DNA from 2 places in the Thalassospira sp. MIT1004 genome. Region 2 is predicted to be linked to the other one. Evidence: predicted binding sites of a transcription regulator. Region 2 holds the regulator's gene; the other holds the start of a gene.
What was found. The regulator PhoB, encoded in region 2, activates phosphate uptake and scavenging genes when phosphate is short. The targets are predictions, from matches to a motif close to TNTCATAAAACTGTCA.

Region 1 (5,629 bases), on a different contig from region 2:
TGATCGTTGCTGGTGGGCATGGTTCTATCGGAACCAAGGCCGGTGATTACGTGGTGGCCTATAAACTACCCTAAGCACGTTTCGAATATCTGTAAAAAGCGTCCGGTTTGTCAGGGCGCTTTTTGTTTGGGACAATTCAAATCGGGAATCGCAACTGGCGTTTTGCGAATTTGTAGGATGCTGATCACCCCAAACTCAACCTTTGGGATCAAGCTGTTCGCAAAAATTTTGCTGATCTTTTGCTTGACCGCAGGGGGAGTAAAAAATGCCTTTGCCGCGAATCATTGGATATCCGGGATTGTAACGGAACTGATACAATCAATTGACGATTTTTTATCCATTCCCACTACATATTGTGTTTTCAATCGGGCTTTGAGCAGGCATAACCATTTTCAAACGGGCATTGGAAACGGCTATTTTTCATGATCTGGCAGGCCGTCAACCGGGGCCGGATCAGGCAAACGCCGTTTGATGAAGATAACAAACAGGAAGCGGATCGCCGCCAACGTGCGACCGTTCAGGTAAGGGGACTACAAGCATGAAGATGCTGGATGTGGTGCAGCACGAAAAAGGTGCGCGCGTTATTGTTGATCGTTCGCGCGATGCATTGCTGACTGACTTTGGCAAGGCGGTTTTGAATGACCGTTATCTGATGCCGGGCGAAAGCTATCAGGATCTGTTTGCGCGCGTTGCCAGCTACTATGGTGACAATGAAGCGCATGCGCAGCGTCTTTATGACTACATTTCCAAGCTTTGGTTCATGCCAGCGACCCCGATCCTGTCGAATGGCGGGACGACGCGCGGCTTGCCGATTTCCTGCTTCCTGAACGAGGCAGACGATAATCTTGGCGGTATTGTCGATATCTGGACAGAGAATGTCTGGCTTGCGGCACGTGGCGGCGGAATCGGTTCATACTGGGGCAATCTGCGTTCGATTGGGGAAAAGGTCGGCAAGAACGGCAAGACGTCCGGGGTGGTGCCGTTCATTCGCGTGATGGACAGCTTGACACTGGCGATCAGTCAGGGATCGTTGCGCCGCGGATCGGCCGCGGTTTATATGCCGGTCAGCCATCCAGAGATCGAAGAGTTTTCCGAGATGCGCCGCCCGACCGGTGGTGACCCGAACCGCAAGACGCCGAACCTGCATCAGGGCGTTGCGATTTCGGATGCCTTCATGCGTGCGGTCGAAAATGATGAAGAATGGGCGCTGACATCCCCAAAAGACGGGCATGTTGTCCGCAAAATCAGCGCGCGTTCATTGTGGATACGTTTGCTGACATCGCGCGTTGAAACAGGCGAGCCCTATATGCTGTTCATCGACACCGTGAACCGTGCGGTGCCGGAACACCACAAGCTGGCCGGGCTTAGTGTTAAGACGTCGAACCTGTGTTCGGAAATCACGTTGCCGACCGGCAAGGATCATCTGGGCGGGGATCGTACTGCTGTTTGCTGCCTGTCGTCGCTGAACCTTGAACATTATCTGACCTGGAAGGATGACACGCAGTTCATCGAAGATATTCTGCGTTTCCTTGATAACGTGCTTCAGGACTTTATCGATCATGCGCCCGATACCATGGCGCGTGCGAAATATTCCGCGATGCGTGAACGTTCGGTTGGTCTTGGCGTGATGGGCTTCCATTCATTCTTGCAGGCGCAGAAAGTGCCGCTTGAAGGGGTGATGAGCAAGGTCTGGAACAAGCAGATTTTTGATCACTTGAAAAAGCATGCCGATGCTGCGTCCGAGAAGTTGGCGGAAGAACGCGGTTCGTGCCCGGATGCGGCCGAATACGGCATCAAAGCCCGTTTCTCGAACAAAACCGCGATTGCGCCGACCGCATCGATTTCGATCATTTGCGGCGGTGCTTCGCCGGGAATCGAGCCGATGGCGGCGAACTCCTACACACACAAGACGCTTTCGGGCTCGTTTAACGTGCGTAACAAGTATCTTGCCGAGGTTCTGGAAGAAAAAGGTCGGAATAATGAAGAAGTCTGGACATCCATCACGGTGCATGAAGGATCGGTTCAGCATCTTGATTTCCTGTCTGATCTGGAAAAGGACATCTTCAAGACTGCGTTCGAGCTGGATCAGCGCTGGCTGATCGAACTTGCCGGTGATCGCACGCCGATGATTGATCAGGCACAGTCACTGAACATCTTCCTGGCGTCGAATGTTCATAAACGCGACCTGCATCAGATCCATTTCCAGGCATGGAAAAAGGGGGTCAAAAGCCTTTATTACTGCCGGTCGAAATCGATCCAGCGGGCCGAGGTGGTTGCGAACATTCCGGGGCGTGCGAAGTCGAATGATGACGATATGCCAAGCCCGGAAAGCTCGTTTGAAATCCCGGCACTGGTTGCGGCCGCCGCCGCACAGGCAGCCAGCGAACCTGACTATGATGAATGTCTCGCCTGCCAGTAAAGCGGCTTGAGCACACAGAAATTTTGCGAGAAGTGACGATATGTCTGACGATAAAGTAATTGATCTTCTGACGGAAAACCCGGTCTACAAGCCGTTCCGTTATCCGTGGGCCTATGAGGCGTGGTTGACCCAGCAGCAAATTCACTGGCTGCCCGAAGAAGTGCCGCTGGCCGATGACGTCAAGGATTGGAACCACACGATTTCCGATGCCGAGCGCAACCTGCTCACGCAGATTTTCCGCTTTTTCACTCAGTCGGATATCGAGGTCAATAACTGCTATATGCGCCATTATACGCGCGTATTCAAACCAACCGAAGTCCAGATGATGCTGGCGGCATTTTCCAACATGGAAACCATCCATGTAGCCGCCTATTCGCACCTTCTTGATACCATTGGCATGCCCGAAGCCGAGTATGAGGCCTTCTTCCAGTACAAGGAAATGAAGGACAAATACGACTATATGCAAATCTGGGGCATTGGTCCGGAAGACGAGTATACCGACGAGCATGGCGACCTGCGTTTAACCACACAGGGCAAGCGGAACATCGCCAAGACGCTTGCGGTGTTTGGCGCCTTTACCGAAGGTTTGCAGCTGTTTGCCTCATTTGCGATGCTGATGAATTTCCCTCGCTTTAACAAGATGAAGGGCATGGGGCAGATCGTCACATGGTCTGTGCGCGATGAAAGCCTGCATTGCGAAAGCATCATCCGCCTGTTTAGGACATTCTGCAAAGAGAACCCGGAAATCTGGGATGACGAAATGCGCAGCGACCTGATCGAGGCCTGCAAAACCATCGTCAGTCACGAAGATGCGTTTATCGATCTGTCCTTCGAAGCCGGTGCGGTGCAGGGCCTGACAGCGGAAGATATAAAGAAATACATCCGCTATATCGCTGATCGCCGCCTTAGCCAGCTTGGTCTTAAGGAGCAATACGGGATTGAACAGAACCCGTTGCCATGGATGGATGCGATGCTGAATGCGGTCGAGCACACCAACTTCTTTGAAAACCGCGCGACGGAATATTCAAAAGCCGCAACGCGCGGTACTTGGGACGAAGCATTTTCCTGATCCCGTTTGAGGAACGAATATCATGCAAAAGGCCGCCTTCGGGTGGCCTTTTGTGTTCTGGTTCAGGGAACAGCCAATTCCTGTAGCCTTTTGTCAACACGTCTGATTTCTTCAAGGCGCAGCTTTGGTTCAAGATTGGTAATTGCCGTTGCCGGGTCCATTTCAAGTTCGACACCGGGAGGCAGGGGGCGTGGGCCAAGGGCTGAACGGCGCAGCCAGTAATAGGCATCTGCATAATCCTGTTCTATACCCCAGCCGCGTTCCAGCATCGCGCCGAGCATGAATTGGGCGGCATGCATGCCTTTTTCGGCGGCGATCCTGTAGTAATGGGCGGCTTCAACATAGTTTTGTTCCGCTCCACGCCCGTGAAAATACTGTTCGCCAATCAGAAAGGCGGCATCGGTATTGTTCCCGTTGGCACGAAGAGCGCGTTTCAAGAATTCTGTGGCGCGGAACTGGTCATAGCGCAGCCCCCAGCCATTGAAATACATCAGCCCAAGGTAATAGATTGCATTTGCATGATTAGAGCGTGCTGCAAGGGCAAACCAATCTGCCGCCTGTCGGTAGTCCTGTGGTCCCGCAAGACCGCGATAGTAAAGCAGGCCAAGCGCATATTGCGCACGTGGATCGTCTTCCTGTGCGGCAACGCGCCACTGTGCGCGGGCCATTTCATAATTCCCCGCCTGATAGGCCTTGTAACCACTGGTGTAGTCGGCCTGTGCCGGTGGAGCATGAAACGTATATGCCGCCAGAACAAGAAAACCACACAGCATGGTGCGATTGCCGCGATTGGGCGAGAAGAAAGCAAGTATGGAAAGGGGCAAAAGGCGAAACCGATCTTTAACGGGATTTGAACAGCGGGACGACTTTGCGTGCACGTTTTTCAACGGCATCAAGAACGTTCTGGATTTCCGAGCTTTGTTTAATTTTTTCACCGCTGTGAAGTGCAACGAAATGCCCGGCATTCTTGTGATCCGCACCAAGTTTGATGACGGTGAAGATGGCTGTTTCGTGTGAGGAACGGAAGATGGAGAACATGGCCATACCATCAAGGTGATCAATGGCATAGTCGCGCCATGCACCACTTGCGACTTGTCTGGAATAAGTGTTCATGAGCTGCATCAATTCAGTCCGGTCGAAATGCACAAAGCTTTTGGCTTTGCGGTACTGAGCCAGATTGAACAATGTACCCATGTCTTTCTCCGGACGTAATTTCAAAAGGCCGGGGTAGAGAGTTTATGACGCTCTGATGACACGGTAGCGCGGTTTATCCGCAGCCTCAAGTTTGAAAGGGCCGGGATATGAAAATTTTTACAAATATATGTGTGATTTCAGTTGGTTGAGGTGATTACAGGCTGCGTGATCGTGTTGGCGGCCAGTCAACGGTTTGTGCGCCGGTATTATAAGGATCGGGTGTGCGATAGCAGCTGACGGCGGCCAAGGTGCGATAGCAATAAAGTGGCGGTTCCGGGACCGGGTCCTTTTTGCAGTATGATTTGCCATCGATCTTGCGGATGGTCGAACAATCGCGGCCAGTCGAAAGGGAAACGACGTGGTCAATCAGGGTTTTGTCGGTGTTGATGATGCTGACAACGTCGAGCGCGATATACCATTCAACACCGGTGAAGATGTGTGTACCTGCAATGTCGGATGCGGTGGTATCGCAGCCTGAGACCCCGGCACCAAGAAGCGTTGCGAATAATCCAGCCAGAACGCGCTGACGGATTATACGTTTCGCCTCTTGTCGGCTTTGGGCCTTGTGCAAGCTTTTCATCCTGATCTCCGTGCATCGACCGGTCAGTATTTGCCCGGTAGCGATTAAAATTCCGTTTCCCGAATTTACAAATGCAATCCATGTGCCGTTTTGGGTGAAGCAGATACTGTTTTTGATGTTGGGACGGATTGGCCACATTTCAGCCGGGTTTGGCAATTAACCGGACGGCAGATTATGATTTTAGAGGCAGATTTTCGTTCGGGTTTAAGGTCTGGTCCTGCATCGCAGGCGGCAATTCTTTCCTTTGATGGTTGTTCACTGGATCAAAAACAACGTGATGAGGGTCAAGTTTTGCGAGTGAAATACAGCATTGCGGGATTTAATTGCGATATTGGCGGCTCCTGATGTGCAGCGGACTTGACCCCTT
Region 2 (5,629 bases):
TATGGCGCTGGTTGTGCTTGGCTATTCGATCATTTCGAAAGGTTATAGTGCCTTTTTCCAGACCTATGTTCAGATGGAAATCTTTTTCGACCCGGCCAAGATTGATCCGGACGGAACAGGTGATCCGGCAATTATTGGCAGGGCCAATTTTGATAGTCTGATCAGGGATGCACTGAGCAAACAGTTCCCGGAAGTGAGCGGACGTAGCGAACGGCGTGATCTCTATGACATTGTTTCGGGCGGGGCATCTTATGATCTGCGCGAGAGGGTGCTTGAAAATCCGTCTCTGATCGGACAGACCCGGAAGGTCTGGCTGATTTCCGGTGACGACTTTGATATGCTCAACAAAGGTTATATCAGTGCAAACACAGACGAAGGCGACCGTCGCCTGAACGATCAGGAAATTGGTTGGTATAATACACTGGTCTCTCAAGGATCGGTCGAAAAGCAGTTCCATACGCGGTTCTTTACCAATGGTGATTCCCGCGAACCGGAATTGGCCGGGATCTGGGGCGCTGCGGTCGGGTCTTTCTATACCCTGGTTGTGACACTGATACTGTCGTTTCCGATTGGTGTTCTGGCGGCGATCTATCTGGAAGAATTTGCACCGCGAAACCGGTTCACGACGATTGTCGAAGTCAACATCAACAACCTTGCGGCTGTGCCGTCGATCGTGTTCGGTCTTCTCGGGCTTGAGGTTTACCTTAATGTCATGCACCTGCCGCGGTCGGCCCCGGTTGTTGGTGGTCTGACGCTGGCCCTCATGACATTGCCGACCATCATCATCGCATCACGTGCGGCGATCAAGGCAGTGCCGCCGTCGATCCGGCAGGCTGCCCTTGGTCTTGGGGCGTCGCCGGTTCAGACGGTGACCCATCACGTGTTACCGCTGGCGATGCCCGGTATTCTGACCGGGACCATCATCGGCATGGCGCAGGCTCTTGGGGAAACCGCACCGCTTCTGATGATCGGTATGGTGGCGTTTATTGTTGATATCCCGGGCGGGGCACTTGATCCGGCGACAGTTCTGCCGGTGCAGATTTATCTGTGGGCGGATAGTCCGGAACGTGCCTTTGTCGAGAAGACTTCGGCGGCCATCATGGTCTTGCTGGGCTTCCTGATTCTGATGAACGGATTGGCCGTGTATCTGCGCAAGAAATTTGAACGGAAGTGGTAAAATGGCTGTTGTAACTCAAAGCGCAATGACGGCAGAGCCGTCAGTCACTAGCCCGAAAATGACGGCCCGTGACCTCAATCTTTTCTACGGCGACAACCAGGCGCTTTTTGATGTCAATCTTGACATTGTCGAACGTCAGGTCACAGCACTTATCGGCCCGTCGGGCTGCGGCAAATCAACCTTCCTGCGGTGCATGAACCGCATGAATGACACGATTGACGGTGTCACGATCAAGGGCAAGGTAACGCTTGATGACCGTGATATCTATGACAAGGCAATCGACGTTGTTCAGTTGCGCGCGCGCATTGGCATGGTGTTCCAGAAACCGAACCCGTTCCCGAAGTCGATTTATGACAACGTGGCCTATGGCCCACGTATTCACGGTCTGGTGAATTCGCGCGACGAGCTCGATGAAATCGTCATGACCTCGCTTGAACGGGCGGGTCTACTGAAAGAAGTCAAAGACCGTCTGCCGGAACCGGCAACCGGTCTTTCTGGTGGGCAGCAGCAGCGTCTTTGCATTGCACGTGCGGTTGCCGTCAGCCCCGAAGTCATCCTGATGGATGAACCGTGTTCGGCACTTGACCCGATTGCAACCGCAAAGGTCGAGGAACTGATCGACGAGCTTCGTTCGAACTACACCATTGTGATCGTGACGCACTCCATGCAGCAGGCTGCCCGCGTGTCGCAGCGCACGGCGTTTTTCCATCTCGGCAAGCTGGTCGAAGTGGGCGAAACCGATCAGATTTTCACCAATCCCAAGGACGAGCGCACCAAGGGATACATTACGGGTCGCTTCGGTTAAGTCCGGGCAGGAGTATTTTCGATGGTCGATGAGAAACATCATATCGTCAGTTCGTTTGACGAAGAACTGACCCGTCTGAACAACATCATTTCGCAGATGGGCGGGCTTGCCGAAAGTCAGCTGATTTCCGCCATTCGTGCGATCGTTAAACGGGATTCTGAACTGGCCGAGAAGGTCATTCTTTCCGATCACCGTATCGATACGCTGGAACAGGAAGTGCAGGATTTTGCCGTACGTCTTCTGGCCCTGCGTCAGCCGATGGCAGATGACCTGCGACAGGTGGTGACCGCGCTTAAACTGTCCAACGATCTAGAACGTATCGGTGATCTGGCGAAAAATATCGCCAAGCGTGCGCAGGTTCTTAACCAGGTGCCGCCGATCCGCCCGGTTCAGGTGATCCCGAACATGGCCAAGCTGTGCCAGGAAATCATCAAGGACGTTCTGGATGCCTATATCGAAGGTGATGCGGAAAAGGCCCAGCGTGTCTGGGCGCGCGATCAGGAAGTTGACGATATGTACAATTCCCTGTTCCGTGAACTGCTGACCTATATGATGGAAGATCCGCGTAACATCACGGCATCGACCCATCTGCTGTTTATCGCCAAGAATATCGAACGTATTGGCGATCATGCGACCAACATTGCCGAAACGATCTATTACCGGATCAAGGGCGAAGACCTGCCGATGGATACTCGGCCAAAAAATGACGCGGCGAACTTTGCCGTCGTAGAACCGAATGAGTGACACTGGAGCATAGGAAGATGGACCCAACGGTTCTTATCGTCGAGGACGAAGCTGCAATCGTAACCATGTTGCGCTACAACCTCGAACGCGAGGGGATGCAGGTTGTCGAAGCCGGGGACGGTGACGAAGCGTTGAAAATTCTGGCCGAAACCCATGTCGATCTGGTCCTTCTGGACTGGATACTGCCGGTGATGTCAGGGATCGAGGTTTGCCGCCAGATCCGCCGGAAGCCTGAAAGCCGCGATTTGCCGGTGATCATGGTTACGGCGCGTGGCGAAGAAGGCGACCGCATCCGCGGCCTTGATACCGGGGCCGATGATTATGTAACCAAGCCGTTTGCGATTGGTGAATTGCTGGCCCGTATTCGCGCACTTCTGCGTCGATCCGGTCCGGCGCAACCACAAGGGCAGTTGATCTATTCCGATATCGAAATGGATCTGGCCGCCCATCGTGTCAGTCGTAACGGCAAGGCTATCCATCTTGGCCCAACCGAATTCCGTCTGCTGCGTTATTTCCTGGAACATCCGGGGCGGGTTTTCTCGCGCGAGCAGCTTCTGAATGCGGTTTGGGGGCCGAATATCTATGTCGAAACCCGCACGGTTGACGTTCACATTCGTCGTCTGCGCAAGGCATTGAATGACGTCAAGGGAACGCGCGATGTGATCCGCACGGTTCGTGCTGCTGGCTATGCACTGGATGTCGAAGCCGCTTGATTGCGGTTATTCTGGAAGACGAAACGAAAGACCCCCATTCTCGTGATGGGGGTCTTTGTGTTTCAGGTGCTTTTCCTGGATTTTGCCGGTTTGGCAGTTTTTTGTGCCTGGTCTTCGGTTTTTTGGCGCGCGGTGCGCGGGGCAAGTTCGTTCATCAGCAGCATATCGGCACGCCGGAACTTGGCTATTTCGATATCGATATCTTCCTGCGGGATATCGCAGGCCGCCAGAACGTGATCGGACAGGCGTAAACCGGTTTCAAGTACCTCGGGGATGGCCGCATCGGCACCACTGCGTGACAGCGGACCGATATGGGTGATGTCCTGGGCACGGGCAAAGATTTTCAGATGCGGATAATGCTGTCGCAGCAAGGCGACGGTCTTTTCGGTTGCGTGCGGGTTGCCCATGGCAACGGCGGCAATATGGGCCTGTTCGGTATGGGCGGCACGAAATGTTTCCGGTCGGGACCCATCGGCAAAATAAACAGGCAGACCTTCGGCTCGGCCACGCGAAACCTGTTGGGCATCGGATTCCAGAACGATAAACGGGATTTCCTTGGTGCGCAGCAGACGGGCCAGAACCCGGCCGACGCGCCCGCAACCAATCACCAGAACATGTTTCTGAATGCCGTCGGTTTCATCCGAGATCTCGCTTAGCTGATCGGTTTCCTTTGGATGAAGCTTCTGTTCGATGCGGTGGCCGAGCGAAATCAAAGTCGGCGTCAGACCCATCGAAATCGCAACCACCGGGATCAGCATCACGGCGATGTCAATCGGAACCGCCCCGTTCTGCGATGCCAGTGCAAGCATGACGAAGGCGAATTCACCACCGGCGGCCAGGCTCATGGCGACCCGAATTGAAGATGCACGGTTAAAGCCGATCAGCAGGGACAATCCGAAAAGAACCGCTGCCTTTATGACCAGAAGCCCGATCAGCCACAAAATGATCGTTCCGGCCTGACCGATGACCACATTGGCATTGACCGACATTCCCACAGACATGAAGAACAGCGACAGGAAAACACCGCGAAATGGCGAAATGTCGGCTTCGATCTGATGGCGGAATTCGGTTTCGGCCAACATTACCCCGGCGATAAAGGCACCAAGCGCCATTGAAAGGCCCGCGGCTTCGGTCAATGTGCTGGCAGCCAGAACGACAAACAGGGTCCCGATTGCAAAAAGTTCCGGGTTTTTAAGAGCCGCAATATACCGAAACAGTCGCGGCAGGAGATAACGACCGGTCAGCAACAATACAGCAACCGCCCCCACACCGCTTAGTGCGCTGATCCAGGGGCTGGTTTCGCTCCCGGCATTGCCAGCGGCCTGCACCATGATCAGGAAGGGACCAACCGCAACGTCCTGCAACAGCAGGATGGCAAGGGCTGCACGCCCGAAACGTGTGTGCAACTGGCGTTCATCAGAAAGCTGTTTAAGGATAATGGCTGTTGATGACAGGGCCAGTGCTCCGGCAATCACGATGGAGGCGGGCATATCGTAATTGATCAGCAGCAATACACCGAACATCACGGCCATCGTGACGCCGATCTGCAGGAAACCAAGGGTCGCGAACCGGCCCCCAATCACGCGCAGGCGTTCGCGCGACAATTCAAGACCGATCATGAACAGCAGAAAGACAATGCCAAGCTCGGCGACGGTTGAAATGTCTTCGCGGTCACTGATCAGGCCAAAACCGAAAGGGCCGATGCAAAAGCCGCCGATCAGGAAACCGATGATCGAGTTCGCACGTAATTTCTGTGCCAGCGGGACGGCAATCACCGCGGCGGTCAGGACAAGGAACAGCTCGAAAAGAACGCTGTGTGACATGATGGATTATGCGTCCGGCGCAGATAGGCGTGTAAAGGAAGTCGTTCAAATCAGGATAGCGGAAATACCCCTATGATTTCTATGGAAATTTCGCGTATGAGAGGGCATCTGTGATGGATGACACGTCTTAAGAGCAGGCGACCGCGACGATTGCTTTCGGTATGCGTGCCAGTGTGGGAACCGCATCACACCGATGTGACGAATGGTATTACGACGGGACGACGCAGCTTGCTATTCTACGTTCGCAATGCCATGTTCCGCTGGCCCGTAAAAGGGCATGGAACAATCAGAAATTTCCCCAAACGAGCAGGCCGGAATTGGAACAGTTCATCCCCTATTTGCAGATTATCGGTGGTCTTGTGCTTTT

Region 1: a site for PhoB is predicted at 4,728-4,743, ahead of BC440_RS20010 (DUF2794 domain-containing protein). Genes of this name have one in related genera too.

Annotation. Positions count from the first base shown of each region.
Region 1 covers NZ_MCAO01000046.1:6,214-11,842, forward strand. Annotated here, with positions in the region: gene BC440_RS19990 (glucose/quinate/shikimate family membrane-bound PQQ-dependent dehydrogenase) at 1-74, shown strand, start outside; gene BC440_RS19995 (ribonucleoside-diphosphate reductase subunit alpha) at 545-2,419, shown strand; gene BC440_RS20000 (ribonucleotide-diphosphate reductase subunit beta) at 2,460-3,488, shown strand; gene BC440_RS20005 (tetratricopeptide repeat protein) at 3,551-4,312, opposite strand; gene BC440_RS20010 (DUF2794 domain-containing protein) at 4,329-4,682, opposite strand; gene BC440_RS20015 (hypothetical protein) at 4,837-5,262, opposite strand; gene BC440_RS23010 (hypothetical protein) at 5,353-5,607, shown strand.
Region 2 covers NZ_MCAO01000011.1:347,648-353,276, reverse strand. Annotated here, with positions in the region: gene pstA (phosphate ABC transporter permease PstA) at 1-1,177, shown strand, start outside; gene pstB (phosphate ABC transporter ATP-binding protein PstB) at 1,179-1,982, shown strand; gene phoU (phosphate signaling complex protein PhoU) at 2,004-2,726, shown strand; gene phoB (phosphate regulon transcriptional regulator PhoB) at 2,744-3,439, shown strand; gene BC440_RS06385 (cation:proton antiporter) at 3,502-5,262, opposite strand; gene BC440_RS06380 (calcium/sodium antiporter) at 5,580-5,629, shown strand, end outside.